One region of the Clostridium taeniosporum genome, then DNA from elsewhere that is predicted to be linked to it. Evidence: predicted binding sites of a transcription regulator. Region 1 holds the regulator's gene; the other holds the start of a gene.

What was found. Region 1 encodes LexA, which represses DNA repair genes until DNA is damaged. Its sites were predicted from a motif close to CNAACANNTGTTNG; they were not measured.
Region 2: a site for LexA is predicted at 10,070-10,083, ahead of recA (recombinase RecA). Genes of this name have one in related genera too.

The regions. Positions count from the first base shown of each region.
Region 1 is NZ_CP017253.2:1,653,733-1,670,712, forward strand. Features, by position in the region: gene BGI42_RS07685 (GNAT family N-acetyltransferase) at 1-257, shown strand, start outside; gene BGI42_RS07690 (hypothetical protein) at 275-553, shown strand; gene miaB (tRNA (N6-isopentenyl adenosine(37)-C2)-methylthiotransferase MiaB) at 683-2,047, shown strand; gene ybaK (Cys-tRNA(Pro) deacylase) at 2,393-2,872, opposite strand; gene BGI42_RS07705 (tyrosine recombinase XerC) at 3,484-4,473, shown strand; gene BGI42_RS07710 (YtxH domain-containing protein) at 4,589-5,134, opposite strand; gene BGI42_RS07715 (hypothetical protein) at 5,298-5,789, opposite strand; gene BGI42_RS07720 (hypothetical protein) at 5,859-6,296, opposite strand; gene lexA (transcriptional repressor LexA) at 6,465-7,070, shown strand; gene BGI42_RS07730 (methionine gamma-lyase family protein) at 7,183-8,472, opposite strand; gene hfq (RNA chaperone Hfq) at 8,548-8,781, opposite strand; gene miaA (tRNA (adenosine(37)-N6)-dimethylallyltransferase MiaA) at 8,830-9,759, opposite strand; gene mutL (DNA mismatch repair endonuclease MutL) at 9,762-11,780, opposite strand; gene treR (trehalose operon repressor) at 12,011-12,724, opposite strand; gene treC (alpha,alpha-phosphotrehalase) at 12,761-14,416, opposite strand; gene treP (PTS system trehalose-specific EIIBC component) at 14,460-15,866, opposite strand; gene BGI42_RS16225 (hypothetical protein) at 16,044-16,211, opposite strand; gene mutS (DNA mismatch repair protein MutS) at 16,232-16,980, opposite strand, start outside.
Region 2 is NZ_CP017253.2:1,234,112-1,251,091, forward strand. Features, by position in the region: gene BGI42_RS05895 (polyribonucleotide nucleotidyltransferase) at 1-1,290, shown strand, start outside; gene BGI42_RS05900 (M16 family metallopeptidase) at 1,548-2,855, shown strand; gene BGI42_RS05905 (YlmC/YmxH family sporulation protein) at 2,921-3,202, shown strand; gene dapG (aspartate kinase) at 3,333-4,532, shown strand; gene BGI42_RS05915 (ClpP family protease) at 4,598-5,302, shown strand; gene BGI42_RS05920 (DNA translocase FtsK) at 5,416-7,782, shown strand; gene rimO (30S ribosomal protein S12 methylthiotransferase RimO) at 7,886-9,226, shown strand; gene pgsA (CDP-diacylglycerol--glycerol-3-phosphate 3-phosphatidyltransferase) at 9,210-9,800, shown strand; gene recA (recombinase RecA) at 10,103-11,170, shown strand; gene rny (ribonuclease Y) at 11,633-13,174, shown strand; gene BGI42_RS05945 (stage V sporulation protein S) at 13,322-13,582, shown strand; gene BGI42_RS05950 (HPr family phosphocarrier protein) at 13,708-13,968, shown strand; gene BGI42_RS05955 (DUF378 domain-containing protein) at 14,115-14,339, opposite strand; gene purB (adenylosuccinate lyase) at 14,510-15,940, shown strand; gene BGI42_RS05965 (amidase domain-containing protein) at 16,162-16,980, opposite strand, start outside.

The sequences.
Region 1 (16,980 bases):
GACAAGTTATCGCAAAAAAAGATTTTTACACAATAGTTAATGTAGGAATATTAGAAGAATATAGGAAAAAAGGTTATGGAGAAATGCTTATAAAATATTTGATTTATTTATGTAGTAAGAGACATATCTCATGTATTGCAATAAATGTTGAAGTAGAAAATTATAAAGCTATGAATTTGTATAAAAAAATAGGTTTTGAAGAATATAGAAGAGTGACTACATGGGAAAATAAACTATACAGTAATTTAAAATCATAATTATAGGGTGGGATAATATGAGTTATAAATTAATTTGGAAACATGATAAAGGATTAGTATATGGAAATAAAAATTATTTTAAAAGTAAATTAGAATTTCTTAATACTGTTAAAAAAGAGCACAAAAAAATAACGGAATATGATTGTTATGTAGATAATATAACATTAAAAGTTTATGTTATAACTAAGGATGGTCTTGATAAAAACACTTTTGTACCTATTTCAGATACAGATATAAATATAGAAACAATGTATTGTGGTAATTTTTATACTTTAGAAGGTTTAAGTGGTAATTAAGATCAAATAAAATATATAATAATATTTTATTTAACTTAACACTACTGTATATTCAAGCATAGTCTTTTAATTATGAAAATTATTTGATATAATACAGAAGTATAATTTAAAAAACTTGGAGGAATACTAATGCAATTTGATATAGACATTTTAAAACAAAATAAAATAGATAAAAAACAATTCTTCTTTATTGAAACTTGGGGTTGTCAAATGAATGAAGAAGATTCGGAAAAACTTTCAGGAATGCTTAAATCTCAAGGATATGAGGAAACTGATAACAGAGATGACGCCTCAATTGTAATTTTTAATACTTGTTGTGTAAGAGAAAATGCTGAAAATAAAGTTTTCGGTAACCTTGGAAGGTTAAAGAAGCAAAAAGAAAAAAATCCCAATCTAATAATCGCTCTATGTGGATGTATGATGCAACAAAAAGGTATGGCAGATGAAATATTACGTAGATTTCCTTATGTAGATATAATTTTTGGAACTCATAATGCATATAAATTTCCAGAATATTTACATAGAGTCCAAGTAGAAGGAGTTCAAATTAAAGAGATTTTAGATAAAGAAACTGAAATTGTAGAGGGAGTTCCAATCGATAGAAAAAGCAATGTAAAAGCTTTTGTTACTATAATGTATGGATGTAATAATTTTTGTACATATTGTGTAGTTCCATATGTTAGAGGAAGAGAGAGAAGTAGAAAGCCAGAAGACATAGAAAACGAAATAAAAGAATTAGTAGCTATTGGTTACAAAGAAATTACTTTGCTTGGACAAAATGTAAACTCTTATGGTAAAGGTCTTGAAGAGGAAATTACTTTTGCACAACTTTTAAGAAGAATAAATGAAATAGAAGGTCTTGAAAGAATAAGATTTATGACATCTCACCCTAAAGATTTAACTTTAGATGTTATATATGCTATACGAGATTGTGATAAACTTTGTGAACAAGTACATTTACCAGTACAAAGTGGTAGTGATAAAATATTGCAAACAATGAATAGACATTATAATAGAGAACAATATTTACAATTAGCAAAAAAGATAAGAGAAGAAATTCCAGATGTAACATTTTCAACTGATATAATAGTTGGCTTTCCTGGAGAAACAGAAGAAGATTTTCAAGAAACTCTTAGCTTAGTAAAAGAAGTTAAATATGATGCTGCATTTACATTTATATATTCAAGAAGAAATCACACACCAGCAGATAAAATGGAAAATCAAATACCTGATGATATTAAACACAATAGATTTAATAGACTTGTAGAAGTAGTTAATGAAGGAATAGTTGCTGGAAATAAAGCTTCTGAAGGAAAAATATATGAAGTTTTAGTTGAAGGAACTAGTAAAAATGATGAAAATAAATTAACAGGTAGAACAAGAAATGCTAAGCTTGTTAATTTTGACGGCTGTAAAGAAATGATTGGTAAACTTGTTAAAGTTAAAATAGTTGAAGCTAAATCATTTTCTTTAGTAGGAGAAGTTGTAGAGTAGGAAAGTAGTATTAATAAACTAATTAAGATTAATTGTTATAAATCTTAATTAGTTTATTTTTATGTTTAAAATTAGGTTGATTTTAGATTGATTAAAGTATAATATTTTACAAATTTTAAGCTTCAATATATATTTAAAATTAATTTAATTATGGCTTTAGATAATGAATTAATATAATTTGTTTTAAATTAATTCTTATTAGAACATAATCTGAATTTGTAAAATATATTTAAAAAGTGCTATTTTTACGACGGTAGAACATATGTTCTATAGCTGCAAAAATAGCACTTTTAACTATCAATTCCTGAATTTAAAATGATAATTTGATTATAACGTTAAAGAATACTATTTAATTAATTCTATAAATGTACAATTGATCACATTTTCCAGATCTTTAGGATTCATTTCAATTTGAGAACCAATTTTTCCTCCACTAAATACTATTGTTTCATAATTTAAAGCTGTATTATGGATAAATGTCTTAAAAGGTTTTTTCATTCCTATAGGAGAACAACCACCCCTTATGTATCCAGTTATTTTATTTATATCTTTAACATGAATCATTTCAATATTTTTTTCTTCAGCAGCTTTAGCAGCTTTTTTCATATCTAATTCCTGTGCAACCGGAACAACATAAACATAAAATTCTTTAGAATGTCCTTGTGTAACTAAAGTTTTGAAAACTTGATTTTCATCTTTATTTATTTTATGGGCCACAGCTACACCGTCTATTTTTCCATCTTTATTTTGATAACTATAAGTAGTGTAATTTATTTTCTTACTATCCAAAATTCTCATAGCATTAGTTTTAGTTTCTTTAGCCATAACTTTTTCTCCTTTAATTAATAAAAAATTCATTATTATTATATATTATAATGGATTTTTATCCAAATTCTTATTTAACATCTATTTCAAAACCACGATTTGAAAAAATAACAAAAGTAGAAATACTAGAATTAATTTATTTTCAAATTCTAAATTTCATACAAATAGACTTGCGTTCTATGTGTAAAAATTAGTAAGAAGTAGTATTGAAATTTAATTTCTTATTAATGAAGAATAAAATTGTAAAATAATTGCCAATTAATTCTACAATAGCTATGGATAATAATTATTAATAAGGATTGTTCATATTTAGTTGGATTTATTTAAGTATAGGGTTTTATAAAATAAGTGCATAAAACTTAGTATATTTGTCTATAATTTAAAGGAAATATTTTTTTATTCATTAAATTCAAGATATTATTTAATGAATAAATTTAAATCAAGGTTAAAATTTTGCAAAAAAAATCATTATTATTATAAAAAAATGCTCATTTTTATTTCGGGAAATATACATTTCCCGAAATAATTGATTAAAAATTCATTTATTGGTATAATATATTTAAATCTTATAGAAATAGATTTAAATTAAAATAAATGATGGTGATAAAAATATGAATTATGATATTGATTTTTTCCAAAACAATGATTTACCCGATTCTGTAATAGATTTTTTAAATTACTTAGAAACCATAAAAAATAAATCTGGTAATACAATTACTGCTTATAAAAAAGATTTAACAATATTCTTTAGATTTATGAAATTATATAGAGGGCTTGTTAAAGATAAAAAAATAGAATTTGAAGATATAAATATTACAGATATAGACGATGAATTTTTAAAAACAATAAAATTAAGAGATTTATATGCATTTATGTCCTTTATAGAAAAATATAGAAATAATAGTGCTTATGCTAGAGCTAGAAAAGTTGCTACTTTGAAATCATATTTTAAGTTTTTGCAAGGAAAAGCTAAATTAATTATGGACAACCCTACAACAGAACTGGAATCCCCCAAAATAAATAAGAGGCATCCTGTATATTTAACATTAGATCAAAGTATACATTTACTATCTTCATTAGACAAAAATAATAAAAATTATGCCAGAGATTATTGTATATTAACACTATTCTTAAATTGTGGGATGCGTTTATCTGAATTGTGTGGAATATATATTGAAAAAATCAGAAATGATACTTTAACTATTATAGGTAAAGGTAATAAAGAACGTACTGTTTATCTTAATGAAGCGTGTTTAAAATCAATTGAAAATTATATGAAAGTTCGAGATGACTCAAAAGCATTACCAGAAAATAAAAAGTTTTTATTTTTATCTTCTCATAATAAACCAATAAACCAAAGAACTGTTGAAATAATGATTAAAAAACATATTAAAAATGCTGGTTTGACAGATGGAAAATATACTCCCCATAAATTAAGACATACTGCTGCTACCCTTATGTATAAATATGGCGATGTAGATATAAGAAGCCTTCAAAATATATTAGGGCATGAAAATATTTCAACAACTCAAATTTATACTCATATAGATGATGAAACATTAAGAGATGCTGTTAAATCAAATCCATTATCAAAATTATAATTACTACTCTCCTATTTTTAACTTATAAAAATCTCTATTATTATGAATTGTATAATAATAGAGATTTCAACTCATAAATCACTTTACATAATATTTATAGTGTAACTATATCTTATTATCTTATGGGTTCACCTAAAGTATCTTTGAATTGTTTAACATATGCAGGATCATTTCCTTCATATACAACTAATGTATTTCCTTTTCTATAATAATATGGTTTACGAGTGTAATCTGCTGTTGAACCTTCTATTGTCATTCCGTTTTCTGATATTCTCTTTATATCTTCATTAGCTTTGTTAATATCTTCATATTCATACACTCGTACATAATCATTTCCCACCATGTAATCAGTTTCTTTTCCACTAAAATAATTTTTTTCATTTCCAGTTACAGCATCCTTAAGTTCCTGTCCGGCATTTACTATATCATCTTTAAAATTTATTGCTGTATATTTTATACTTTCACCAGCATTCTTTGTTGTGTCTTTGACATCATTTCCTAGATCTTCAACATCCTCTTTAACATTTTCTCCTGTTTCTTCCATGTTATTTTTTTCGTTATTATTAACATTATCAGAAGTATTATTAGGTCCACATCCTACAAACATTGAACATGAGATTAATGTAGATAATAATAACGCTAAAATTGATTTTCTTTTCATAAATTTTACACCTCATTTCTAATTAATCTTTCTAATTTAGTTTGCCAAAAACAACTTAATATATTCATTTAACATACATTTTAACCATAATAAATATTATGTAAAGTAAACAATAAAAAAGATAAAATAACTTTAAACATAAGTTATTTTATCTTTTAGATATTTATATAAACAATGTTCCAAATGATTTATTAAAGTAATTTAAATTATCAGCATCGTTTCCTTCATATCGTATAAGTAATTTCCCTTGCTTATAATAATGGGATATACTAGAAAATTCATCTTCTATTCCAATTTTTTTTGATTGAGAAAGTGTGATTATATCTTCATGTAAACTATTGCGGTTATTATATTGATATACATATACTTTATCATTTCCAATACTATAAGAAGTTGCTATTGTTGATCTAGATAAATTATCTTCCACTGAATAATTAGTAATATCATATCCTGAATTTTTTAAATTATCTATAAATTTAGCTGTATCAAAATGGAATTCTTGACCAACTTCATTAATTCCTTCGTTTATTTTACTTGAAGCATTTTTATAAGTATTATTTGATGCTCCGTTATTTAAGTTATTACATCCAATCATAAACATTGATGTGGATAAAAATGTCATTGCTAATAATGTTAAAATGAATCTATTTTTCATATAAATTACACCTCTTTTTCACAACTATTTCATTAATAGTTTGTGTTAAAAAGGCCTATATATTCATATTTATGCTTTGTTTTTAAATTTTCTTACTCCAGGATATATTTCTTCTGTGAGTTCTTCTATATTATCATCATTAAATAATTCATTATCATCTAAGTATTCAATATGATCAAAAGCATCTTCATATTCTACTTCTTCATTATTATTAATACTAAACTCTTCTGAATTTAATCCATTAGATGATATAAATTTAGAATAAGCGTCTTTTAAATCTAAGTTACGTTCTTCCATTTCTTCTAATTGTTCTTCACTAAGAGATGATTTTAAATTATTAACAAATTCTTTCTCCAATAATTTGTTTTCATCTTTTGTTTTTGCAATATCTTCTATTTTTATAGCTTTAATATCTACTCCATCTATTTCTAAACATTTACCACAGTTATCACATATTTTATTTTCATATATATCGCAATAATCATCATCAGTATATTTATTTTTCATATTAAGCACCCTCATTTCTATTATGAAATTGTCATTATATTATATCAAAACCAGGAATTTAAATCAAATAAAATTTATAAATATAACAATTAGAACATACAGAACATAAGTTTGTTATATTATAAAACCTATGTTATAATAACTATAGGATAGAGAGGTGTAATATCAATGATAGAAAGCAAAGATAGACAAACAGAAATATATGAATTTTTAAAAGTATATATAGAAAATAAGGGATATCCACCTTCAGTAAGAGAAATATGTGAGGCCGTTTCATTAAGATCAACTTCTACGGTACATGGTCATTTAAAGAGACTGGAAAAGAAAGGTCTAATTAGAAGAGATCCAACAAAACCAAGAGCATTAGAAATTGTTAAAAGTGATAGTGAAAAAAAAGAAATGATAAATATTCCTATAGTAGGTAAAATTACTGCTGGGATGCCTATACTTGCAAGTGAAAATATAGAAGATTCTTTTCCTATACCTCTTGATTACATAAAACATGATAATGAGCTGTTCATGTTGAGAGTATCTGGCGAAAGTATGGTTAATGCAGGAATACGAGATAATGACTTAGCAATTATTGAAAGCTGTCAAACTGCATTAAATGGAGATATAGTTGTTGCATTAATAGATGAAGAAGCAACAATAAAAAGATTTTTTAGAGAAAAAGATCATATAAGATTACAACCTGAAAATGACTCTATGGATCCTATAATAGTTGATGATTGTTCTATTTTAGGTAAATTAGTAGGAATATTTAGAGCTTATTAATAAAAATAAAAAAAATTGATTAAAGGTTTAATAAAACAAGCTGAAATATAAGTAAAATTTAATATTTCAGCTTGTTTTATTGTTAAAATATCTTTTATTAATTAATAGATACTTATTTTATCTCTAATACTCTACTCAAAGCTATCAAAATTCCTATTTTACCATGATCAAAGTTTAATCCACCCTGCATATATGCAATATAAGGTTCCCTTATTGGACCATCTGCAGATAATTCTATTGTTGAACCAGATATAAATGCTCCTGCAGCCATTATTATTTCATTATCATACCCTGGCATAGCCCAAGGTTCACATACAGCAAAAGCATCAATTGGTGAGGCTGCCTGAATTCCATTACAAAATTGAATTAATTTCTTTGGATCTCCAAATTCTATAGCTTGTATTATATCTGTTCTTTTATCAGTTGATGCTGGGAATCCTTTAAATCCAGCAAGTTCCATAGTTTTTGCACAGAATATAGCTGTTTTTACAGCTTCAATAGAGACATGTGGTGCTGAAAATAAACCTTGATACAAGCTCCTCATAAGACCATAAGTAGCTCCATATTCCCCACCTATTCCGGGTACAGTAAATCTATAAGATGCTTGTTCAACATATTCTTTTTTACCTACTATGTATCCACCACCTGGAGAAATACCTCCACCTATATTTTTCATAAGAGATCCGGCCATAAGATCTGCCCCTACTTCTGTTGGTTCAATAGTTTCTATAAATTCTCCATAACAATTATCTACAAATATTAAAACGTCATCTCTTACTTCTCTTATACATTTTATTACTTCTTCAATTTCTGAAATTAAAAAAGATTTTCTTGAAGCATATCCTGTACTTCTTTGAATGTGTATTAATTTTATATCATTATCATTTTTTAAAACTTCTTTGATTTTATCAAATTGGAATTTCCCATTTTTATCTAAATCAATAACATCTGTTTTTACATTATATTCATCTAAAGAACCTTTAGTTTTTTTATTAGCAAGTCCTAATACCCCTAAAAGTGTATCATAAGGCATTCCAGAAGCACAAAGTATTTTATCACCAGGTCTTACATTTCCCATTATAGCAGCACCAATAGCGTGAGTACCACTTACAAAATTATGTCTAACCAATCCAGCTTCTGCTTGAAATATTTTAGCATATACTCTATCTAAAGTATCTCTTCCAAAGTCATCAAGTCCGTATCCGGTGGTATTAGTAAAATGTGATTCACTTATTCTCTCTTCTTGAAATGCTTTTAGTACTTTAAGTTGATTAAATTCTCTTATTTCATCATACTCTTTAAAAATATATTCTGTTTCTTTTAGAGCTTGTTTATATAATTTAAATGCTTCCTCACGAACATTATAATTATTGATTAGAAATTCTTCTGTTTTTTTTAACATTTTTATATATTCTCCTCCTAGGTGTTATAAATATATTTTCTCAAAAATAAATAGGCAATTAATTGCCTATTTATTTTAGTTTTCATTATCTACAAATAAAATTGGTTTTGCTGGAGTTACAGTAGTTATTGAATGTTTATATATAAGCATTTGTTTATTATCACAATCTAAAATAACAGTAAAACTATCAAACCCTTTTACAGTTCCATTTAATTGAAAGCCATTTGAAAGATATATTGTTACAGGTATCTTATTCTTTCTAGCATTGTTTAAAAATATGTCTTGTAGATTATTTTGTTGCTTATTCATAAAACCATATTTACCTCCATTTTTTATTCTCTTTATATTATTATAAACCTAGTTATTTGTTATGTCATCAACAATTTTACTTAATATTTCCTCATCAGATAAAAGATCTTTATCTAAGAAAATACATCTAGGATCTCTTCTAAACCAAGTCAATTGTCTTTTAGCATAATTCCTTGAACCTTGCTTTATTAAATTTATAGCTTCTTCTAATGATATTTTTTTATCTAAATAATAAAGTATTTCTTTATAGCCTATACCTTGCATCGATTGCATATTTGCAGTATATCCAAGTTTTTTTAGTTCTATACATTCATCAATAAGTCCTTTTTCTATCATTATGTCTACCCTTTTGTTAATTCTATTATATAATTTTTCTCTATCCATAGTTAATACATAATAGTGTATATCATAATCTGTTTTATAAAAGTCATTTCCTACGTTATAAGAACTAAATGGCTTTCCAGTAAGTTTATATACTTCTAATGCCCTTATTACTCTTTTTCTGTTATTAGGATGTATTTCCTTATAACTTATTTCATCTATTTCTTTAAGCATTTCATGAATATAGTTATTACCATTTACCTCTGCTAATGATTCCAAATAAGTTCTGTATTCTTCATCTTTTTCAGCTTCTGTAAAAGTAACATTGCATGTTAAAGAATTTATATATAATCCAGTACCTCCAACTATCATAGGAAGCTTTTTTTTATTTATAATTTCTTTTAAAGCTTTTTCTCCTCTATTTTTAAAATCTGCAACTGAAAATTCTTCTTCTGGTGAAAGGATATCTATCATATGATGTTTTACATCTCTCATCTCTTCTTTTGTAACCTTAGCAGAACCTATATCCATATTTGCATATATTTGCATTGAATCTGCTGATATTATCTCTCCATTTAATTTTTCAGCAAGTTTTATTGAAAGTTCTGTCTTTCCTACAGCTGTAGGTCCTCCAAGAACTAAAATCTTTTGTTTCATTATTAAATAATCCTCCTAAACTTTTTGTCTATATCTGTACTAGTAAATTGAATAATGGTTGGTCTTCCATGAGGACAATGGAATGGATCATCTATATATCTTAATTCTTCAATTAATTTAACCATTTCTAATTCACTTAATGGATCATTTCCTTTTACAGCTGCTTTACAAGCTTTAGTTGCTATAGCATTATGTTTTACTTCAGTAGTTTTACCAGAACCTAGATTTTTAAGATTATCTAGTATTTCTAAGAATAAATTTCTAGGCTTAAGTTTCCCTAAAAAATATGGAACTTCTTTTAATGCAATAGACGTACCACCAAAATCTTCAATAGCAAAACCCGCTTCCTTAAATACATCCTTATTTTCTTCAAAATACGAATAATCATCTATGCTTAAATCTATTACTGTTGGTATCATTAAAGGCTGAATTATTATTTCTCCTGAGTTTATATCATTTAAATATTTTTCAAACATTATTTTTTCATGAGCTGCATGTTGATCTATCATATAAAGAGTTCCAACATATTCCCCTAATATATAAGTTTTATTATATTGACCTATAATTCTTATAGCAGGAAATTTTGGACTTCTTTCTTCTTTTTCAATTTTTCCAGTATTTATTTCATGTTTAATATATTTGTTATCTAGATTTTCACATGAAGTATCAGTTTCATTTATTGTAGTATATTTAAGTTCATTTTTATCATAAACCAGATTTATATTATTTTTATCATCACTATGGACATCTAATTTAATATTTTCACCTTTTAAATCAATAGGAATTTCTATACTTTCAGGTGTATTCTCATTAATTTGTGTATTTTCAATAGATTTTTGTTCATAAATATGCTTATTTATGCTATTATTACCGTTGTCAGAACATATGTTCTTTTGTGCTAAATTGTTAATGTTATATTTAACTTTTTCCTGTTCTTCTTCTATTTTAAATGTAATTTCTTCTATATTTAAACTTGAGTTTTTATTTTTATCTTTATTTTCCTCTTCTTCAGGTATTGAAAATTTATCAAAAACTTCTTCCTTTAAAGATGCATGAACAGCACCAAATATCTTTTTAAATATAAATCTCTCATCATTAAATTTTACTTCTGATTTAGTTGGATGAATATTTACATCTATATATTCTGGATATATTTCTATGAATAATATAAAAAAAGGAAACTTATTTATAGTGGAGAATGATTTAAAAGCTTGCTCTACAGCAATTCCTAAACTTCGATTCTTTATATATCTGTTATTTACAAAAATACTTTGGTTGTTTCTAGAACCTCGTGCAATTTCTTCTTTTCCCACATAACCATAAATTGTAGCTATATCACATGTGTTTTCAAAATATAATACATTTTCAACTATATTTTTCCCATATATAGTTCTTATTACATCTTTCATATTACCATTTCCATATGTATGAATAACTTTCTTACCATTATTAAATAGTTTAAAGCTAATATTAGGATTAGATAAAGCTATTCTAGTTATAATATCATTAATCAAAGATGATTCTTTAGATGTTGTTTTTAAAAATTTCTTTCTTGCAGGAACATTAAAAAACAAATCTTTTACTTCTATTATAGTTCCTTTATTAATTCCACACTCTGTAATTTTTGAAAATTTTCCACCTTCAATTGTTATTTCATAACCAAATTCTTCATCTTCTTGTTTGGTTTTTAAATTAACCTTAGCTACTGATGCAATAGATGGTAGTGCTTCTCCCCTGAAGCCTAAAGTACTTATACTATATATATCTTCAGATTCTTTTATTTTACTTGTAGCATGAGGCATGAAAGCTTTATGTATATCTTCTTTATAAATTCCATCACCATCATCTATAATTCTTATTAAAGAACTTCCACCCTCTTCTATTTCTATTAATATATTTTCAGAGTTTGCATCTATGGCGTTTTCTACTAATTCTTTAACTACAGATGCAGGCCTTTCTACAACCTCTCCTGCTGCAATTTTATTTGCTGTATCTTCATTTAATATATTAATTCTTTTCATATAGTGCACCCCCCTTATAAGTATTTACATTAATAATCAAATAAAATATAATTTATTATAATACATATTTATTTATAATTCTTTTGTTTAAAGTTTCTTCAAATGTATTATATCCAATTTAACTAGTAATAACAAATCTAATTTAAATATACAAATACAAAAACCCTTAGGTATTTTTAAAGAAATTAACACCTAAGAGTTCTTGTATTACTTAACTAATCATTTTAATTTTATTTACGTCTTCTTGCAAAGTCTACAAATTTAAATTTATCCGGTCTGTGTCTAGATTCTGTATATTGAAATAGACTTGTATCATCTAAATAAGTATAACTTTTTACAACCACTATCATATTGAAATTTTTCATGTTCAAATACTTTTTATCTTCTTCTGTAGCAAATTGAACAGTTATTTCTTTCTTAGCATAAGCTATTTTTAATCCCAATTCATCTTCAATATACTTATAAATGGATTCTTCACATATTTCTTCAGTAATATTTTCAACAAATTCTTGTACTAAATAATCTTTATCTAAAATTATTTTTTCATTTTTAATACTTCTAGACCTTATTATTTTCCAAACTTTATCTTCAGATTTTAATTCTAATTTTTTCATAATATTTTCATTTGGTTCAATGCATTCCAAAACTTCAACCTTAGTTTTAGAATTAGGTCCTAGTTTATCTGCAATTTCTTTGAAACTAACTACACCTGATACAGGAAAATCAAATTTATTTATATCTAATACAAAAGAACGCCTACCTTTGATTTTTTGTATATATCCGTTTTCCTCAAGTAATTTTAATGCTTTCCTTGCAGTATCTCTAGAAACACTATATTCTTTCATAAGATCACTTTCTGAAGAAATTTCATCATTTGCTTTATATATTCCATTTTCTATTCTATTTGCAATTTCACTATATATATTAAAATATTTACTACCCATTATTTATCACCATTAATATTTTAACATAACTTTGACTTAATTCTCAACGATATAAGCAATAGATTCATATGGTCTAAGTGAAATTTTATTATTTAAATCCATACTATCTTTGTAATTTGAAATTAATATTTTATTATTGCCTATTAATTCTTGTGGTAATAACACTTCAGTTTCTTCACCATAGAAATTATTTAAAACTATTAATTTTTCATTCTTATATTCTCTTGTATAAGCTAACACTTTTTCATGTTCTTCAAGTATCATTTTAAAAGATCCATTAGAAATTACATCATATTTTTTCCTAATTTGTATAAGTTTTTTATAATGGTAGAATATAGAATCCTCATCTTTTAATGCATTCTCTGCGTTTATTTCTTTATAAGATTTTCCTACAGGTATCCAAGGAGAACCAGTTGAAAATCCACTATTTTTTTCAGCATTCCATTGCATAGGTGTTCTTGAATTATCTCTTGATTTTGAAGCTAATATTTTATATATTTTTTCTTCATCAACGCCATTTTCTTTTAAAATATCATAATAGTTTTTTGATTCGATATCTCTATATTCATCTATAGAATTAAAGTTAGGATTTATCATACCAAATTCCTCACCTTGATAAATATAAGGTGTTCCTCTCATTAGATGAATACAAGTTCCAAGCATTTTTCCGCTTTCTTTATGATATTTATCTGTATTTCCAAATCTAGAAATTATTCTTGGCTGATCATGATTACACCAAAATACTGCATTCCATCCATTCCCTTTTTCCATACCTTCTTGCCATTCTTTAAAAATGTTTTTTAGTAATTTGAAATCAAAATCCATAAGTGTCCATTTATCACCATTATTATAATCTACTTTTAAATGATGGAAATTAAATACCATAGATAGTTCTTTTTCTTCTGGATTTGAATATTTAATACAATTATCTATGGTTGTAGAAGACATCTCACCAACTGTTATTATATTGTCATGTTTTCCAAAAGTATTTTTATTTAATTCTTTTAAATACTTATGTATATTAGGTCCATCTGTATAAAATCTTCTTCCATCTCCAAGAATGTCATCTTCAAATTTTTCTGGCTTAGAAATTAAATTTATAACATCAAATCTAAATCCTTTAACACCTTTTTTTATCCAATGGTCTACTATTTTATATATTTCATTTCTAACTTCTGGATTTGTCCAATCTAAATCCCCTTGTGTTTTATCAAATAGATGTAAATAGTATTCATCAAATTTATCTACATATTCCCAGGCATTTCCTCCAAACTTTGATTCCCAATTAGTTGGAGGTTTACCATTGTTACCTTTTTTAAATATATAAAAATCCTTAAATTTTTTATCTCCACTTAAAGCATTTTTAAACCATTCATGTTCTGTTGAAGTATGATTAAATACCATATCAAGCATTATATGAATATTTCTTTTTTCTGATTCTTTAATAAGTTTATCAACATCTTCATTAGTTCCAAATAAAGGATCTATATTATAATAATCTGCTACATCATATCCATTATCATTTTGAGGTGATACATAAAAAGGAGTAAGCCAAATATAATCAATCCCTAATTCTTTTAAATAATCTAGTTTTTCTATTACTCCGTTTAAATCGCCTATTCCATCTCCGTTTGAATCGTTAAATGATTTAGGATATATTTGATAGACAGTACTTTTTTTAAAGTCTTGCATACTGCTAATTCCTCCAATTTAAAATTATTATTTGCTAGTTTAACTAGCCTAGTTTTTTCTTTCCAACTATAAAAGTTAATATGAATGGAACTACTATAGCAACAACCATTGCTACTGCAAACATAAGCATGTGTTGTGGCTGAATTGATAAAATACCAGGTAATCCACCAATTCCTACAGAGTTTGCCATTACTCCTGTTGAAACAGATATTATAGCTGCTATAGCTGATCCTGCCATTCCGCATATAAATGGGAATCTATATTTTATGTTAATACCAAATAATGCAGGTTCAGTTACTCCAAGGTAAGCTGATATACATGCTGGAATTGCTATTTGTTTTTCTTCTTCATTTTTTCTTTGAAGATATATCATAGCTAAAACAGCTGACCCTTGAGCTATATTAGATAAAGCTATCATTGGCCATAAAGACGTTCCTTGAAATTGAGCCATTAATTGTAAGTCTATTGCATTAGTCATGTGATGTAATCCAGTTATAACAAGTGGTGCATAAAGGAATCCAAATATTGCAGCGAATATACTTCCAAATGATGAAGTTAATCCACCATAAACCACTGATGATACCCAAGCTCCAATAGTCCAACCTATTGGTCCAAGAACTGTATGAGCTATTAAAACAGTAGGTACTAAAGCAAAAAATGGTACTAATATCATTGATATTGAAGAAGGAACTATTTTTCTAACTCCTTTTTCAAGATATGCTAACAAGAATCCAGCTAAAATAGCAGGTATAACTTGTGCTTGATAACCAATCATATCTATTTTGGCAAAACCAAAATCCCAAAATGGAATTGTATCAGCTCCAGCAACTGCATAAGCATTTAAAAGCTGTGGTGATACTAATGTAATACCAAGTACTATACCAAGTATTTGAGTTGTCCCCATTTTCTTAGTTACAGCCCATGTAATCCCAACAGGTAAGAAATGGAATATTGCTTCACCAATTAACCATAAAAAGCTATGAGTTCCTGCCCAAAATTGTGATACTTCAATAAGAGTTTTTGTACCGTTTTCAAACATTTTAATATCACCAATGATATTTCTAAATCCTAGTATAAGACCACCTACTATAATTGCAGGTATTAACGGTGAAAATATTTCTGCTATATTTGCCATCATTTTTTGAACGATATTCATGTTTGATTTAGCTGAACTTTTTATATTATCCTTACTAACTCCTTCAACTCCAGCTAATGCTGTGAATTCGTTATAAAATACTGCTACATCGTTTCCAATAATAACTTGAAATTGTCCAGCTTGAGTAAATGTACCTTTAACAGATTTTATTTTTTTAATTTTTTCTTCATCAGCAACAGATGTGTCATTTAAAACAAATCTCATTCTTGTCGCACAATGTGAAACAGCACTTATGTTTTCTTTTCCACCTATGTATTCTAATAATTGTTTAACTTCATTACTATACTTAGCCATTATTTTACCTCCTTTTTATACATGTACGTACATGTTGTAATTAAATAATAACTTATACGTATATGTTTTGTCAATGTTTACATTGAATTTTTTATCATTAAAAGATTGCCCTAAAACGAATTGAATATTCAAAACATTCTAGGGCAATCTTTTTATACATTTTTATTATAAAATTTTTTAATTTATATCATCATTAAAAATGTTATCTTCTCTAATTATATAATTACATTGAGAATTAGGGCAAACTCTCTCGATTATTATATATGTTCCATCTATTTTACGCTTTCTAACTAACATTTCTTTACATTTTGGACATTCTAATGGAAGACTGCAACCACAATTCATAAATTTATCTCCTCTTTTTATTATTGAAATTTTTTTGCTTCTGTAACTAATTTGTATAAAGCATTCATAGCTTCCATAGGATTAAGTGATAATATTTCTACTTCACTAAGTTCTTTTATAAAACTTTCTTTTTCTATAAATTCAAAGTTAATTTGCATGTTATCCCTAGAAACATCCTTATTATTTTTATTATGCTTCTTACTATTTACTTCTTTTAACTCTTTAATTTCCACTTTTAAAGACTCTATGGTTTCTCTATACTCTATATTTTGATTTTCTATTTTTAAAATTTTCTCTTTATCATAATCATTTTCTTGTATAATTGTATTTTTAGATGAAACTATTCTATCTTCATTTTTGGTACAATCAACAGCAATTTCTTTTTCTTCATATGAATCTACTGTAGAAGATGAAACCTTATTTATATCAAATGTATTTTTATCTTCTAAATCATTAAGAATTTCTCTAGCACGATTAATAACATTATCAGGAAGTCCTGCAAGCTTTGCAACTTCAATACCATATGATTCATCTGCGCCACCTTCTACTATTTTCCTTAAAAAGACTACACTATCTTTTAATTTTTTAACTGCTACAGAATAATTTTTAACCCCTGGTAAAACTCCTTCAAGTTTAACGAGTTCATGATAATGAGTTGCAAATAAAGTCTTACATCTCAAATCCTTATTTTTAGTTATATACTCAATAACAGCCCATGCAATAGAAAGTCCATCATAAGTTGAAGTTCCTCTTCCAACTTCGTCAAGTA
Region 2 (16,980 bases), 420 kb from region 1:
GAAAAAGTCAAAGAAGAATTTAGTGAAAAATATGAAGATAAATTAGGTGACATAAAAGAAGTTCTTTATAACATGCAAAAGAAAGTTGTTAGACATATGTTATTAAAAGACAAGAGAAGACCTGATGGAAGAGCTTTCGATGAAATAAGACCTTTAGGTTGTGAAGTTGGATTACTTCCAAGAACACATGGAACAGGATTATTTACAAGAGGACTAACACAAGTAATGACAGTGGCAACATTAGGTGCTGTAGGAGATATACAAATCTTAGATGGAATAGATGAAACTCAATCTAAGAGATATATGCATCACTATAATTTCCCAGGATATAGTGTAGGAGAAGTAAAACCTTTAAGAGGACCAGGTAGAAGAGAAATAGGTCATGGAGCTTTAGCAGAAAGAGCACTTGAACCATTAATCCCATCTGAAGAAGAATTCCCATATACAATTAGATTAGTATCAGAAGTATTAAGTTCAAATGGATCTACTTCACAAGCATCAGTTTGTGGTTCAACATTAGCTTTATTAGATGCAGGTGTTCCGATAAAGAGACCAGCAGCAGGTATAGCTATGGGATTAATTACATCAGAAGATTTATCAGAAGAACAGGTATTAACTGATATTCAAGGAATAGAAGATTTCTTTGGAGATATGGACTTTAAAGTTGCTGGTACTACAGAAGGAATAACTTCAATTCAAGTTGACACAAAACTTCAAGGATTTAGTTTTAATGTAGTAGAAAATGCAATTCGTAATGCTAGAAAAGCTAGATTAACTATAATAGATAAAATTAATGAATGTATATTAGAACCAAGAAAAGATGTTTCTTTATATGCACCAAAGACTGAGACAATTCAAATAGATCCAGATAAAATAAGATCTGTAATAGGTGCAGGTGGTAAAGTTATCAATAAGATAATTCAGGATACAGGAGTTAAGATCGATATAAAAGAAGATGGAGCTGTATTTGTAAGTTCAAGCGATCACGAAGGTGTTAAAGAAGCAATAAAGATAATTGAAGGATTAACTAAAGAGGTTAAGGCTGGAGAAATTTATTTAGGTAAGGTAACTAAAATAACTACATTTGGAGCTTTTGTTGAAATTCTTCCAAATAAAGAAGGTTTAGTTCATATATCTAAATTAGATAAAGAAAGAGTTAATAAAGTAGAAGATATTGTTTCTGTAGGAGATGAAATTTTAGTAAAAGTTACTGAAATTGATTCACAAGGTAGAATAAATCTTTCAAGGAAAGATGTTTTATTAGATCAAGAAAATAAAGAAGAAAAATAAAGGGCAATTAATTTGCCTTTTTTACCCTTCTTTAATATATCTTATTCAATATAATATAAATTAATGAATTTAAAATCGCTTTGGCGATTTTTTTTATTATAATAATTTAAAATTTCCCCTTAACATATAGCATGAATTGTAATTATTATTATATAAATATAATAATAAAAAATTTCATATTAAAATTTATTATGGGAAAAATAAGATTATACTTATAGAATTTTAAGCAATTCATAAATGGAAGGAGAGCGCTAATTATGTATAATATGTATACTTTAAATAATGGGCTTAGAGTTATAACAGAGAAAATAGATCACTTAAATTCAGTAAGTGTTGGAATTATGATACAAAATGGTTCAAGAAATGAAAGTGAAGAATTAAATGGGATATCTCATTTTATTGAACATATGTTTTTCAAAGGAACTAAAAAAAGAAGTGCTAAACAAATAGTAGAGGAAATAGAGAATGTTGGTGGTCAAATAAATGCTTTTACTAGTAAAGAAGCAACTTGTTATTATATAAAAGCTTTAAATACTCATTTAGACTTAGGTTTAGATTTACTTTCAGATATGATATTGAATTCAAAATTTGATGAAGAAGAGATAGAAAAGGAAAAAGGTGTAATAATAGAAGAAGTTAATATGAGCCAAGATTCACCAGAAGATGTATTAGATGATAAACATTCAGAGACTGTTTTCGGCACAAATCCTTTATCTTATCCTATATTAGGAACTATGTCTAAAATAAAATCATTCACTAGAGAAAAAATTCTAAATTTTATAAGTGAAAAATATACTCCTTATAATTCAGTAATATCAGTTTGTGGAAAATTTGATGAAGATGAACTGAAGAAATTAATAGAAAGTTGTTTCGGTAGCTGGAAAAGTTCTAAGAAATACATACCTAAATATAATACTCCAATAATTCATTGTGATTCTGGGTATATAAATAAAGATATAGAACAATTACATATTTCATTAGGATTAAAAGGTTTACCTTATAGAGATAAAAATAGTTATCCTTTAGTATTACTAAATAACGTTTTAGGTGGAGGCGCATCTTCTATACTTTTTCAAAAGGTAAGAGAAGAATTAGGGCTTTGTTATACAATATATTCTTATTTACAACCTTTTCAGGGAATAGGAACTATAAATATATATACAGGACTTAGCAAGAATTATGCTGATAAAGCACTAGATGTTATAAATAGAGAAGTAATAAAATTTGCTAATAATGGTATAACTAAAAAGCAATTAGAAATTAGTAAAGAAAAAATAAAGGCAACTTATATTTTAGGTTTGGAAAGTACTAGCTCAAGAATGTTTGCCAATGCTAAAAGTTATCTTTTCACAAATAATGTTTTTACAGAAGATGAAGTTATAGAAAGAATTGATGCAATAGATGAAAATGATATACAAAATGTATTAGATGAGTGCTTTAAACCAGGAATATTGAATGCTGGTTATGTTGGTCAAGATGTAAATTATAATGAGTTAAATAAAATAATATTAAAGGATGTCAAGGCATATGATAATACTTTAAATAGTAATAAGACGTTAATTTAATTATACTTGTAATAAATGTTTTTCTTTAATCATATTATGTTATGAATGAAAGAGGAGGATTTATTATGGGAGAATTAAACAATGTAAAGTATTTAAGTGACATAGAAAAATATGAGTTAATAAATATTAATGATGGTGAAAAATATGATTATTTAGCAAATAACGATTTAATAATAGATGACGATGGGAATTTTAGATTTTTAATTATTAATACAAATGTAAGTAAATTTAGTATGTTTGGAAGTAAGGAGTTTTTAGAAATTCCTTGGGAATGTGTAAAAAAGATAGGATCTAAAACAATAATACTTGATGCGGATGATGAAACAGTAAAAAAAGTTAAACTTTAAAATGGTATGCAAATATTATATTATTAAGTATGAAAAATTAATATTTGTAATCATGAAAGGAGGATATTTATTAAAGTAGATTAAATATAGAAGATTATATTTAGAACTATTTTGATAAATAATTAAACAATTGAAGATAGTTGTTCAAAAATTTGGAGGAACCTCGGTTTCAACATCAGAAAAAAGACAAAAAGTAATAGAAAAAATTAAACAAGCAAAACAAGAAGGTTATAATCCAGTTGTAGTTGTTTCTGCAATGGGAAGAAAAGGTGATCCATATGCAACTGATACTTTACTATCTTTAGTAGATGAAGATTTTAAAATATCAAATAAATTAGCACAAGACCTGCTTATGTGTTGTGGTGAATTTATAAGTTCAGTTGTAATGAGTAATGATTTGTATACTGCGGGAATAGACGCAGTACCATTAACAGGTGGGCAAGCTGGAGTTATAACTAACAACAATTTTACTGATGCAAAATGTATAAATACAAATCCAAAGAAGATATTAAGCTTAATATCTCAAGGAAGAGTTCCGGTAGTTACAGGATTTCAAGGAATAAGTGAAGAAGGATATTTTACAACACTTGGAAGAGGTGGAAGCGATACAACAGCATCAATTCTTGGAGTTGCACTTCAAGCTGAATGTATAGAAATCTATACAGATGTTGATGGTATTATGACAGCAGATCCAAGGCTTGTAGAAGATGCTAGTTTAATAGATATAATAAGCTATAATGAGGTGTTTCAGTTAGCAGATCAAGGAGCTAGCGTTATACATCCAAGAGCTGTAGAAGTAGCAATGCAAGCTAATATTCCTTTAGTTATTAAAAACACTATGAGCAGTTGTAAAGGAACATTAATAAATAATCTTGGAGATAAGGGAAATGAAAGAATAATAACAGGTATAACACATCAAAAAGATAGAATTCAAGTTCTAATTAAACTCGCTGAAAATAAAGATAATGAGAAATATCAAGATGTATTAGATTTATTGGCTGCTAATAAAATAAGTTTAGATTTAATAAATATATTTCCAGATAGACAAGTATTTACAATAAGCATTAAAGATAAAGAAATTGTAGAAAATATACTAAATAATTTTAATTTAAAATATCATCTAGTAGAAGATTGTAGTACTATAGCAGTAATAGGATCAAGAATGAATGGTAGACCGGGAGTAATGGCTAAAATAATTAAATCTTTAGTAATGGCCAATATAGAAGTTTTACAGACAGCTGATTCAAATATGACAATTTGGTGTTTAATTCACTCAAAAAATACTAAAGAAGCTATAAATATACTTCATAAAACTTTTAATTTATCATAGTACGAAATAAGTAGGTATATAATCATTCCTTCCGTGCAAAATAATTGTATGGGAGGAATGTTTTTATGAACGAAATATTTAATGGTGAAAATACTAATGAGAAAAACAATAATACTAAAGCAGAAAATAAAATGCAATCTATAAAAGATTTTGGAAATACTACATCTGTAACTCCAAACAAAAGTATACAAGTTTTATCTATAATAGGTCAAATAGAAGGACATATGATATTACCACCACAAACAAAAGCTACAAGATATGAACATATTATACCTCAGCTCATAGAGTTAGAACAAAATGACAATGTTAAAGGGATTTTAATTGTTTTGAATACTGTAGGAGGAGATGTGGAAGCAGGTCTTGCTATTGCAGAAATGATAAGAAGCATGTCTAAACCAACTGTTTCAATAGTCACAGGAGGAGGACATTCTATAGGAGTACCACTTGCAACAGCATCAGACTATTCATTTATTACCCCATCTGCAACAATGATAGTTCATCCAGTTAGAATGAACGGATTTATAATAGGTGTAGCACAAACTTTTGAGTACTTTAAAAAAATGCAAGAAAGAATAAATGATTTTATTATAAGAACATCAAATATAAAAAAAGAAAATTTAGAGAAGTTTATGTTACAAACTAATGAATTATTAAATGATGTAGGAACAATATTAATTGGTAAGCAAGCGGTTGACTGTGGACTTATAGATGAAGTTGGTGGTATAAAAGAAGCTATATCAAAATTAAAAGAATTAACAGAAAGACAATAACTTATTTAACAGCTATAGAAAAAAATCTATGGCTGTTTTTTATTTTTAATGGTATCTTATTTAAAGGAGAACTTTTATCTATGTAGAAATAAATAATAATGAGGTGATTAAATGTGAGCAGAAGAGGAACTAAAAGTGGAACTAAAAGAAGTAATAAAAAGAGCAAAAAAGAAAATAATATAAATAAGGATATATTAGGAATAATATACATGGCAGTAGGATTAATACTTGCTATAGCTATATACACTTCTTTTGCAGGATTGCTATCTTCTTTAGCACAAAATTTTTCTTATTTATTAATAGGGGTAGGAGCTTATGCTATACCTGTATATTTAATATACTTTAGTTTACAATATATTAAAACCAGAGGAAATGTACAATTTGGAAAAAGGTTTTTAGGAATATCAATGTTAATATTGATGATAATATTAAATTGTTCAGTTATAAGTATTCAAATGATGGATGAAGCAAATAGTTTTGGAGATAATATTAGATTTATTATTGATAATAAAGAAAATTTACATGGTGGATTAATAGGTTATTTTATATGTTACCCATTATATAAGTTTATAGGGGGTATAGGGACTTATATTCTATTTTTTACTTTATCTGTTATTGCACTTATATTAATATTTGATGTAAATTTATATGATTTAGTAGTTGTAGCTAAGGATAAAGGTGAGAAGATTAAACGAGACAGAAATTTAAAAGCTAAAACAAGGGAAGAGGTTAAGGTATTAGATAATACTTTTGTAAATGTAGTTGAAAAAGAAGGGTATTTTCCACCGGCAAATAAAGAAAAAGATGAAATTTTATCAAGTGTGGATAAAAAAATAAAGATTTTGGATTTTATGAAAAATGATAATACTAAAGGTGTTGTGGAGGAAGAGGTTTCATCAGATATAGAAAATCATATTTTTGAAAATATGACAGAAGAAAAAAAATCTTCTAATAAAAAGGTGAAATTAAATAAAGAAGAAAAAGAAAATATGAGTACTGAAATAGAAGAAAATATTTATGAAAAACAAGAGAAAGAAGAAGTTCCATATTTTTATCCAGGTTTAGATCTTTTAAAGATAAATAAAACTCTTAAAGGATCTGATAAGAAAGAATTAATTGAAAATGCCAGTAAACTTGAAGAAATATTATCAAACTTTGGTGTTGATGCTAAGGTTACTCAAGTTACAAAAGGACCATCTGTTACAAGATTTGAATTGCAACCAAGTCCAGGAGTTAAGGTAAGTAAGATAGTGAATTTATCAGATGATATAGCACTTGGACTTGCAGCATCAGGTATTAGAATAGAGGCACCTATTCCTGGGAAAGCAGCAATAGGTATAGAAGTACCTAATGCACATCAAGTAGCTGTATTTTTAAGAGAGGTATTAGAGTCAAATGAATTTATTAATTCAAGTAAAAAATTGGCTTTTGCGCTTGGAAAAGATATTTCAGGTAAATGTGTAGTTGGAGATTTGAGTAAGATGCCACATACATTAATTGCAGGGGCAACAGGTTCAGGAAAAAGTGTATGTATAAATTCACTTATAATAAGTCTATTATATAAATATAGTCCAAATGAAGTTAAATTACTTATGGTTGATCCAAAGGTTGTTGAACTTAATGTTTATAACGGAATACCACATCTTCTAATTCCGGTAGTTACTGATCCTAAAAAAGCTGCTGCTGCACTTAATTGGGCAGTAAATGAAATGACAAGAAGATATAAACTTTTTGCAGATATGGGTGTAAGAAATATGGAATCATATAATGAACTATTTAATAAAGGAACGATAGAAGAAAAACTTCCTTATATAGTTATTATAGTAGATGAATTAGCAGATTTAATGATGGTTTGTCCTAATGATGTAGAAGATTATATAGGTAGATTAGCTCAAATGGCAAGAGCAGCAGGTATGCATTTAGTAATAGCTACTCAAAGGCCATCTGTAGATGTAATAACTGGTGTAATTAAAGCTAATATACCATCTAGAATATCATTTGCAGTTTCATCACAAATAGATTCTAGAACTATACTTGACAGCTCAGGAGCTGAAAAACTTCTTGGAAAAGGTGATATGTTGTATTATCCAGTTGGAGAAAGTAAACCTCTTAGAGTTCAAGGATGTTTTATATCAGAAGAAGAGGTAGAGCAAGTTATATCCTTTATAAAATCAAGTCAAGGTACTAGTAATTATGAAGAAGAAATAATAGAGCATATAAACAATGAATCACAATCATCAATATCAGAAAATGGTGAGGATGCAGATGAATTACTTAATGATGCCATAAATGCTGTAATTGATTATGAGCAAGCATCAACTTCTTTTCTTCAAAGAAAGCTTAGAATAGGATTTAATAGAGCTTCTAGAATAATGGACCAATTAGAAGAGAGAGGTATAATATCTGAAAAAGATGGAAGTAGACCTAGAAAGATACTTATTAACAGAGAAGAATTATATGATAATAAAGAGGAAAATTAAAAAAATATAAGTAAAATGAATAAATTTAGTTTATAATATTGCTGTTAATATTATAATTAATTTAGTATAATTAAGAAACATTAGGATACGGGAGGATAAAAACTTGACTAAATATAAGGTTGGAATGGTGAGTTTAGGATGCGATAAAAACAGAGTGGATTCTGAAATCATCCTTGGAAGAATGAATAATGAATATGAAATAACGAATAATGCAAAAGAAGCAGACATTATAATTGTAAATACATGTGGCTTTATAGAATCAGCTAAACAAGAATCAATAGATACTATATTAGAAATGGCACAATATAAAAATAACTATAATTGTAAGCTTCTTATAGCAACAGGATGTTTAATACAAAGGTATGGGAAAGAATTAGTAGACCTTATACCAGAAATAGACATAATGCTAGGAGTTAATGATTATAATAAAATAGATAAAGTTATTACAGAATTTATTGAAGGTAATAAGGTAGCAGCTCAATTATTAAATTATTCAGATGATAACATAAATGAAGGAGAAAGAATTATTACAACTCAAAAAGAAAGTGCATATATAAGAATTGCAGAAGGATGTAATAATTTTTGCACATATTGTATAATTCCTAAAATAAGAGGAAAATTTAGAAGTAGAAAAATAGAAAATATTCTAAGCGAAGCTAAAGATTTAGCTGGTAAAGGTGTTAAAGAGTTAATATTAATAGCTCAAGATACAACAATGTATGGTAGTGATATTTATGGAAAAAAGACATTACATATGTTATTAAAAGAATTATCAAAGATAGAAGGAATTAAATGGATTAGAGTTCTATACTGTTATCCGGAAGCTATATATGATGAGCTAATCGAAGAAATTGCAACTAATGAGAAAGTAGTAAAATATTTAGATATACCTATACAACATATAAGTGATCATGTATTAAAACTTATGGGAAGAAAAACAAGTAAGAAAGATATAACTGATAAAATAGAAAAACTTAGAAAAAGTATACCAGATATTATAATAAGAACAACTTTTATAGTAGGATTTCCACAAGAAACAGAAGAGGATTTTCAAGAAATAATAGAATTTTTACAAAAATACAAATTAGATAAAGTAGGAGTTTTCAAATATTCAAGAGAAGAAAATACACCAGCTTCAAAAATGGATGGTCAAATAGATGAAGAGATAAAAAATAAAAGAGAAGAAAGATTAATGTTATCTCAAGAAGAAATTTCTAATAATATAAATAAATTTAAAGTTGGCAAAAAATACGATATTTTAATTGAAGAATATAATGGTGAACATTATAAAGGGCGAAATTTTGAAATGGCACCTGATATAGATGGAAATGTATTTTTTGAATCTCAAAAGAAATTGAATATAGGTGAATTCGTTAAGGTAAAAATAATCAAAAATATGGAGTATGATTTAATAGGAGTTGTTGAAGATGAATCTTGCAAATAAATTAACTTTAATTAGAATATTTTTGGTACCTGTTTTTCTGGTATTTATAGTTGTTAAAAGAATACCTTACGGCAGTTTTATAGCTACTATTATATTTGTATTAGCTGCGTTAACAGATAAACTTGATGGATATATTGCAAGAAGTAGAAATCAGGTTACTAATTTTGGTAAATTTATGGATCCGCTAGCTGATAAATTACTTGTTACTACTGCATTAATTACTCTTGTTGAAATGCATATAGTCCCAAGTTGGGCTGCTATTATAATAATAGCACGTGAATTTGCAGTATCTGGATTAAGAACAGTAGCAGCATCCGATGGTAGAGTAATAGCTGCAAGTTGGTGGGGAAAGATAAAAACAGTAATACAAATAATAGCTATAGTATTATTACTATTACAAGTTAATATAGGTGATTCTAGGTATTTAACTAAGTTAGTTATTAATAGTGAATTTTGGAGAAACTTCTTTAATACAATTCCAAGTATAATGTTGATAGCAGCTGTTATAATAACTATAATTTCTGGATATGATTATTTTAGAAAAAATAAAGATTCTATATCCACAAATAGATAAAGGTTAAAAAAATATAATTTGGATATAATTACAATAAGGCATATGAAAATAAATAAGAAGTCAAAGATGCGACAAATATTTTGTGAAATATAATGACTTGGGGTTTGCTATTAGTAGATTCCAAGAAAGAAGTAGTTCATAAAACAAACTAGCATACTGGCTAGTTATTTATTTGAATGTGCCTAATTCCTTCTTTAATACATATTTTAAAGGAGGAATTTTTATCAATACTGTTGACTAATAATAATAGTTAACTTATAATTATATACAGAACATAAGTTCGATGAGAGGAAGGTAATATTATGGCTAATATAGATACAAATAAATTAAAAGCAATTGAAAATGCAATGGGACAAATAGAAAAGCAATTTGGTAAAGGTTCAGTTATGAAATTAGGAGAAGATAGTGTTTTAAATATTGATTCAATTTCTACTGGATGTTTAGATTTAGATATAGCACTTGGAATTGGTGGAGTTCCAAAGGGAAGAATTATTGAAATTTATGGACCAGAAAGTTCAGGTAAAACAACAATTGCTCTTCATATAGCAGCAGAAGCTCAAAAGAAAGGTGGAGCAGTAGGATTTATAGATGCAGAACATGCCTTAGATCCCTCTTATGCAAGAAATTTAGGCGTTGATACAGAAAATCTTATAGTTTCTCAACCAGATACAGGAGAACAAGGTCTTGAAATAGCAGAAGCACTAGTTCGTTCTGGAGCAATTGATGTAATAATAGTTGACTCAGTTGCAGCGTTAGTTCCTAAAGCTGAAATTGAAGGGGAAATGGGAGATTCTCATATAGGTCTTCAAGCAAGATTGATGTCACAAGCTTTAAGAAAATTAGCAGGTACAATAAGTAAAACGAATTGTGTTGCTATATTTATAAATCAATTGAGAGAAAAAGTTGGTGTAATGTTTGGTTCACCGGAAACAACAACAGGAGGAAGAGCATTAAAATTTTATGCTTCAGTAAGACTTGATGTAAGAAGAATAGACTCAATAAAACAAGGTGATGGTATTGTTGGTAATAGAACAAGAATAAAAATAACAAAAAATAAAGTAGCACCACCTTTCAAACAAGCTGAGTTTGATATAATGTACAATGAAGGTATTTCAAGAGAGGGTAACATATTAGATGTGGGTGTTAAGGAAGAAATAGTACAAAAAAGTGGAGCATGGTTTTCATATGGAGATATAAGATTAGGTCAAGGTAGAGAAAATGCGAAACAATACTTAAAAGAAAATCCTGAAGTTGCAATAGACATAGATAATAAAATAAGAAATAAACATAATTTACCATTGGTGGACGGTGCAATAAATGAAACTTTAAAAGAAACAGTTACTGAGAAGAAGGAAAATAAAGGTAAGTAATAAAAAGCAAAAGAATAATTTCTTTTGCTTTTTTATTCTTTAGGAAATTATATCGTTGGAGTATTTATGCATAACTTATAAAATACTGTATTTTAAAGGTATTATGAGTATCAATAAAGAATAAAAAAATCATATGTAGCACCATTATTTTTGCATTAAGTTTGGAAAGGTTGTATAGCTAAAAAAATAAATTATAAAGAATTTATTTTGTAAAATATGGTTATAATTATAATGTAAATATAACTAAAATTTTATAAAAAACAGAAATAAAAAAACTTATAAAACTTAGTAGATATGAGTATGACAACAATATCATAGCAAGCTTGACATAATTTTATTTTTAATATAAAATAAAAAGGAACACTGGTTTATCATATTCACAATACAGTGAGAATACTATGACACCTACTACGGTTTCTTGTTTACTAAAATAGATAGCTTAACAAGCTAGGAGGTGTTTATATGAATTGGATTTTTATAATAATAGTAGATTTATTTATATTATTAGTATTAGGAATACTACTTTATAAAATGATACAAAGAGTATCAAAAGAAAAAGTTGAGTCTCTTGAAAATGAGGCACAAGATGTTTTAGAAAGAGCTAAAAGAGAAGCTGAAGCTCTTCAAAAAGAAACAATACTTGAAGCTAAAGAAGAGGTTCATAAGTTAAGAAATGACTTTGAAAAGGAATCTCGAGAAAGAAGAAATGAGATTCAAAGACTTGAGAGAAGAGTTATTCAAAAGGAAGAATCACTTGATAAAAAAAGTGATATACTAGAAAAAAGGGAAGAAAAGATTAATCAAAGAATGCTTGATATAGATCAAGTAGAAGCAAAAGTACAAGAACTTTATACCCAAAGAAGAGAAGAATTAGAAAGAATTTCATCTCTTTCTAGTGAAGAAGCTCGCAAAATTTTGTTAGATGAAATTAAAAGAGAAATTTCACATGATGCTGCATTGATGATAAAAGAAATCGAAAGTAAAGCTAAGGAAGAAGCAGATAAAAAAGCAAGAGAAATAATTACTACTGCTATCCAAAGATGTGCTGCAGATCATGTGTCTGAAACTACTGTGCACGTTGTTGCGCTACCAAATGATGAAATGAAGGGTAGAATAATAGGTAGAGAAGGAAGAAACATTAGAACTTTAGAAACATTAACAGGAGTAGATTTAATAATAGATGATACTCCAGAGGCAGTCATTCTTTCAAGTTTTGATCCAATAAGGAGAGAAGTTGCAAGAATAGCACTTGAAAAGTTAATAGTGGATGGTAGAATACATCCAGCAAGAATCGAAGAGATGGTTGAAAGAGCAGTCAAAGATGTAGAGAATGATATAAAAGACGAAGGGGAACAAGCGACCCTAGAAACTGGCATAAATGGATTACATCCAGAACTTATAAGACTACTTGGTAGATTAAAGTATAGAACTAGTTATGGTCAAAATGTATTAAAACATTCCATAGAAGTCTCATACTTAGCTGGTTTAATGGCTTCAGAATTAGGTTTAGATGTTACTCTAGCTAAAAGAGCAGGATTATTACATGATATAGGTAAAGCTGTAGATCAAGAGCAAGAAGGACCTCATGCGTTAATCGGAGGAGACTTAACAAAGAAATATCATGAACAACCATTAATAATAAATGCTGTAGCAGCCCATCATGGAGATGTGGAAATGCAATCTTTAGAAGCTGTATTGGTTCAAGCGGCAGATGCTATATCAGCAGCAAGACCAGGAGCAAGAAGAGAAACATTAGAAGCATATATTAAGAGATTGGAAAAATTGGAAGAAATCGCAAATTCCTATGAAGGTGTAGAAAAGTCATATGCCATTCAAGCTGGAAGAGAGATAAGAATTATTGTTAAACCAGACAAAGTTGACGATGCTGGTACTGCTGAATTAGCGAGAAATTTAGTGAAGAGCGTAGAAGAACAACTTGAATATCCAGGACAAATTAAAATTAATGTAATAAGAGAAACTAGAACAGTAGAGTTTGCTAAATAAAATTAAAAGATAAAATGTGTATAAAATATGCATTTTATCTTTTTTTATTTAGAAAATATTATAAATAAAAAGGAATTTTGCTTAATATATAGAATATATATTAATGTAAACGATTTTTGTATAATAATTCTAGGAGGAATAATAAAAATGGAAGTATTAAAAGTATCAACTAAATCAAATCCAAACTCTGTAGCAGGTGCATTAGCAGCAATAATAAAAGAGAAAAATATAGCGGAGATTCAAGCCGTAGGAGCAGGTGCAATAAATCAAGCAGTCAAAGCTATTGCTATAGCAAGAGGATTTGTAGCACCAAGTGGAAAAGATATTATATGTGTACCTGCCTTTACAGATATACAAATAGATGGAGAAGAGAGAACTGCAATAAAACTTATAGTACAACCTAGATAACATAAAAAGGTTTAATAAATATGTATCTTAATTATTTTTAAGTTGAAATTACTACTAAAACAGTATATACTAAAATAGTTGGATGCTATATTTATTAATTAATTTTTTATAAAGAGGTGGATATAATGGTATCAAAAGAAGTTATAGTAAAAAGTTCATCAGGTCTTCATGCTAGACCAGCAACGTTATTAGTAAAGAAAGCTTCAGGATTTAAGTCAGACGTTAGCATAGAATACAATGGTAAAAAAGCAAACGTTAAGAGCTTAATAGGAGTTTTATCTTTAGCTGTTACTAAGGATGCTACAATAAAAATTTCAGCATCTGGAGATGACGAAGCTTTAGCAGTTGAAGAATTAGCAAATTTAGTTCAATCTTTAGATGATTAATATTTATTAAAAAGGAGATGTCTCTAATATGTACATATACTTAAGAGACATCTCTTTTGTTATGTGTAATTTTATAAATATATTTTTAAATAAAGTTATTAAACATAATATTATTTAATTTACAGGGAAAAATTATAGTAGGTACTTCAATTTAGTTTTTTACTAAAATTACTATCACATTTAAATAATAATGAGATTAAATTTAATGCTGATATAAAAATAATTATATATATTATTCTTTGAATTAAAGGTATTTTAAAGGAAAGTAAAGTTACTAAATTAATATTTAGTAAACCTATTAATCCCCAATTAAAAGCACCAAGGATAACTAAAACAAAAGAAATTTTATCAAATATATTTAACTTATACATTTTTAATCCACTCCTAACTTTAGATATATTATGATTATATATATGATTAGAAACAAAAAATAATAACATTAAGTAAATTTTTTAATAAAGTACTATGAAAATATAAAAAATATGTTATAATACGAATATTGAAAGAAAAAAATAAAAGTATATTCGTGTGGAGGTTTGATATGAGAAATTTATATAGCACACCATTAAATTCAAGATATGCATCAAAAGAAATGAGTTTCATTTTTTCAGATGATATGAAATTTACAACTTGGAGAAAACTATGGGTAGCTCTTGCAGAATGTGAAAGAGAGCTAGGTTTAAATATAACAGAGGAACAAATAAGAGAACTAAGAGAAAATATTAATAATATAAATTATGAAGATGCCATTAAAAAAGAAAAAGAAGTAAGACATGATGTAATGAGCCATGTATACGCATATGGTCTTCAATGCCCAAGTGCTAAAGGAATAATACATCTTGGAGCAACTTCATGTTATGTAGGTGATAATACAGACATAATAATAATGAGAGATGCGCTTTTATTAATAAAAGATAAGATAGTAACAGTGCTAAATCATTTGAAAAATTTTGCTATTCAATATAAAGATCTACCTACTTTAGGTTTTACACATTATCAACCAGCTCAATTAACTACAGTGGGAAAAAGAGCAACTTTATGGATGCAAGATTTAGTAATGGATATAGAAAATATAGATTTTGTTATACATAGTTTAAAACTAAGAGGAGTTAAAGGTACAACAGGAACTCAAGCTAGTTTTATGGATTTATTTGATGGTGACGAAGAAAAAGTTAAAAATTTAGATAAAATGGTAGCAGAAAAAATGGGATTTGATAATAGCTTTGGAGTTACAGGTCAAACTTATCCAAGAAAGCTTGATTCAATAGTTTTAAATACTTTATCAGAAATTGCTCAAAGTGCTTATAAATTTAGTAATGATTTGAGATTACTTCAAAGTATGAAAGAAATGGAAGAACCATTTGAAAAAAATCAAATAGGATCATCAGCAATGGCATATAAGAGAAATCCTATGAGAAGTGAAAGAATAAGTGCTTTAGCTAGATATGTAATAGTTGATTCATTAAATCCTGCTATAACAGCGGGAACTCAATGGTTTGAAAGAACTTTAGATGATTCAGCTAATAAGAGATTATCTGTTGCAGAAGGATTTTTAGCTTTAGATGGGGTTTTAAATCTTTACATAAATATAGCTGAAAATATGGTGGTGTACGATAAAGTTATATCTTCACATGTAGCTAGGGAATTACCATTTATGGCTACTGAAAATATAATGATGGAAGCAGTTAAAAGAGGTAAAGATAGACAAGAATTACATGAAAAAATAAGAGTTCATTCCATGGCAGCTTCACAAAGAGTTAAGGGTGAAGGATTAGATAATGATTTAATAGAAAGAATAATAAATGATGATTCATTTGGATTTACTAAAGATGAGATATTATCAATAATAGATCCTAAAAAATTCATAGGTAGAGCACCAAGCCAGGTGGTAGAATTTATTAATGAATATGTAAATCCTATTATAGAAGATAATGAAAAAGCTTTAAAAATTAAAAGTGAAATAACTGTTTAAAGATATAGGATATCTTAGAAAAATGATTCTAAGATATCCTTATGTTATAAGGGGTATGAAAATAAATAACAAGTGAAAGATGCGACGAATGTTTTGATAAATACAATGACTTTGGTTCTGTTAATAGTTGTGCTATTAGTAGGTTTTAAGTAAGGATTAGTTTACAAAATAAATCAGCACACTGACTAGTTATTTATTTGAATGTGCCTAAGTAAAGTGTTTTAATATATTTCTATTGATCTAATTTTAGGATATAATATAGGATATGTTAAACTTAAAGGATAGTTTAATTTGTTATAACTATGACAACAATAAAGATAGTCTCCATCAGGAAGAATATGAGTTATTATTCCAGAATGAAAAAATCTTCCTAATTTAGGTGTATAAAATTGTATTATATCACCTTTTTTTAATGGAATATTTTCCTTTAGTTCCATACCTAATTCATTTTTTATTATATATAAGTACAATTCTTCAACTCTCACCCAAGCATTGCTATAAGGTTTCCATGTATTTGAGTTTTTCAATCCACCACTATATAGGGCTTGAGATACAAAATTAGTACAATCACCACCTATTCCTTCAAAAGATTTGTATTCAGGATTAGCCTTTAAAGCAAATTTTTCTGCATATTCACAAGCTTTTAAAGGGTTATAAGAAGAGCTTGTAGGTATTGAATAGGGTGTTCTATAGCAGTTATTAATCTTTAAGTATTTATCATATAGACGATCTAATACCTTTATTTTAGAACTCCAAACACTTATTTTATTTGAAGAAATAATATTTGTTATTTGCAGAATATCTTTTTTTAATATTTCTTCATATAGATTTGGATTTTCTTCTTTGTTAACCAAAAAGATTATTTTAAATCTGTGATGAGTTTTTGTTAATATAAGCAAATATTCATCTAATGAATAGGATATTATTCCTTTAGGGGAGTTACTTAATGAAAATGATTTTAAATATTTGAACTTTATTTTAATTAAATTGCAGTTTTTTTCTAATATTTTATATTTATATTTAGTTTTTATATTACTAGG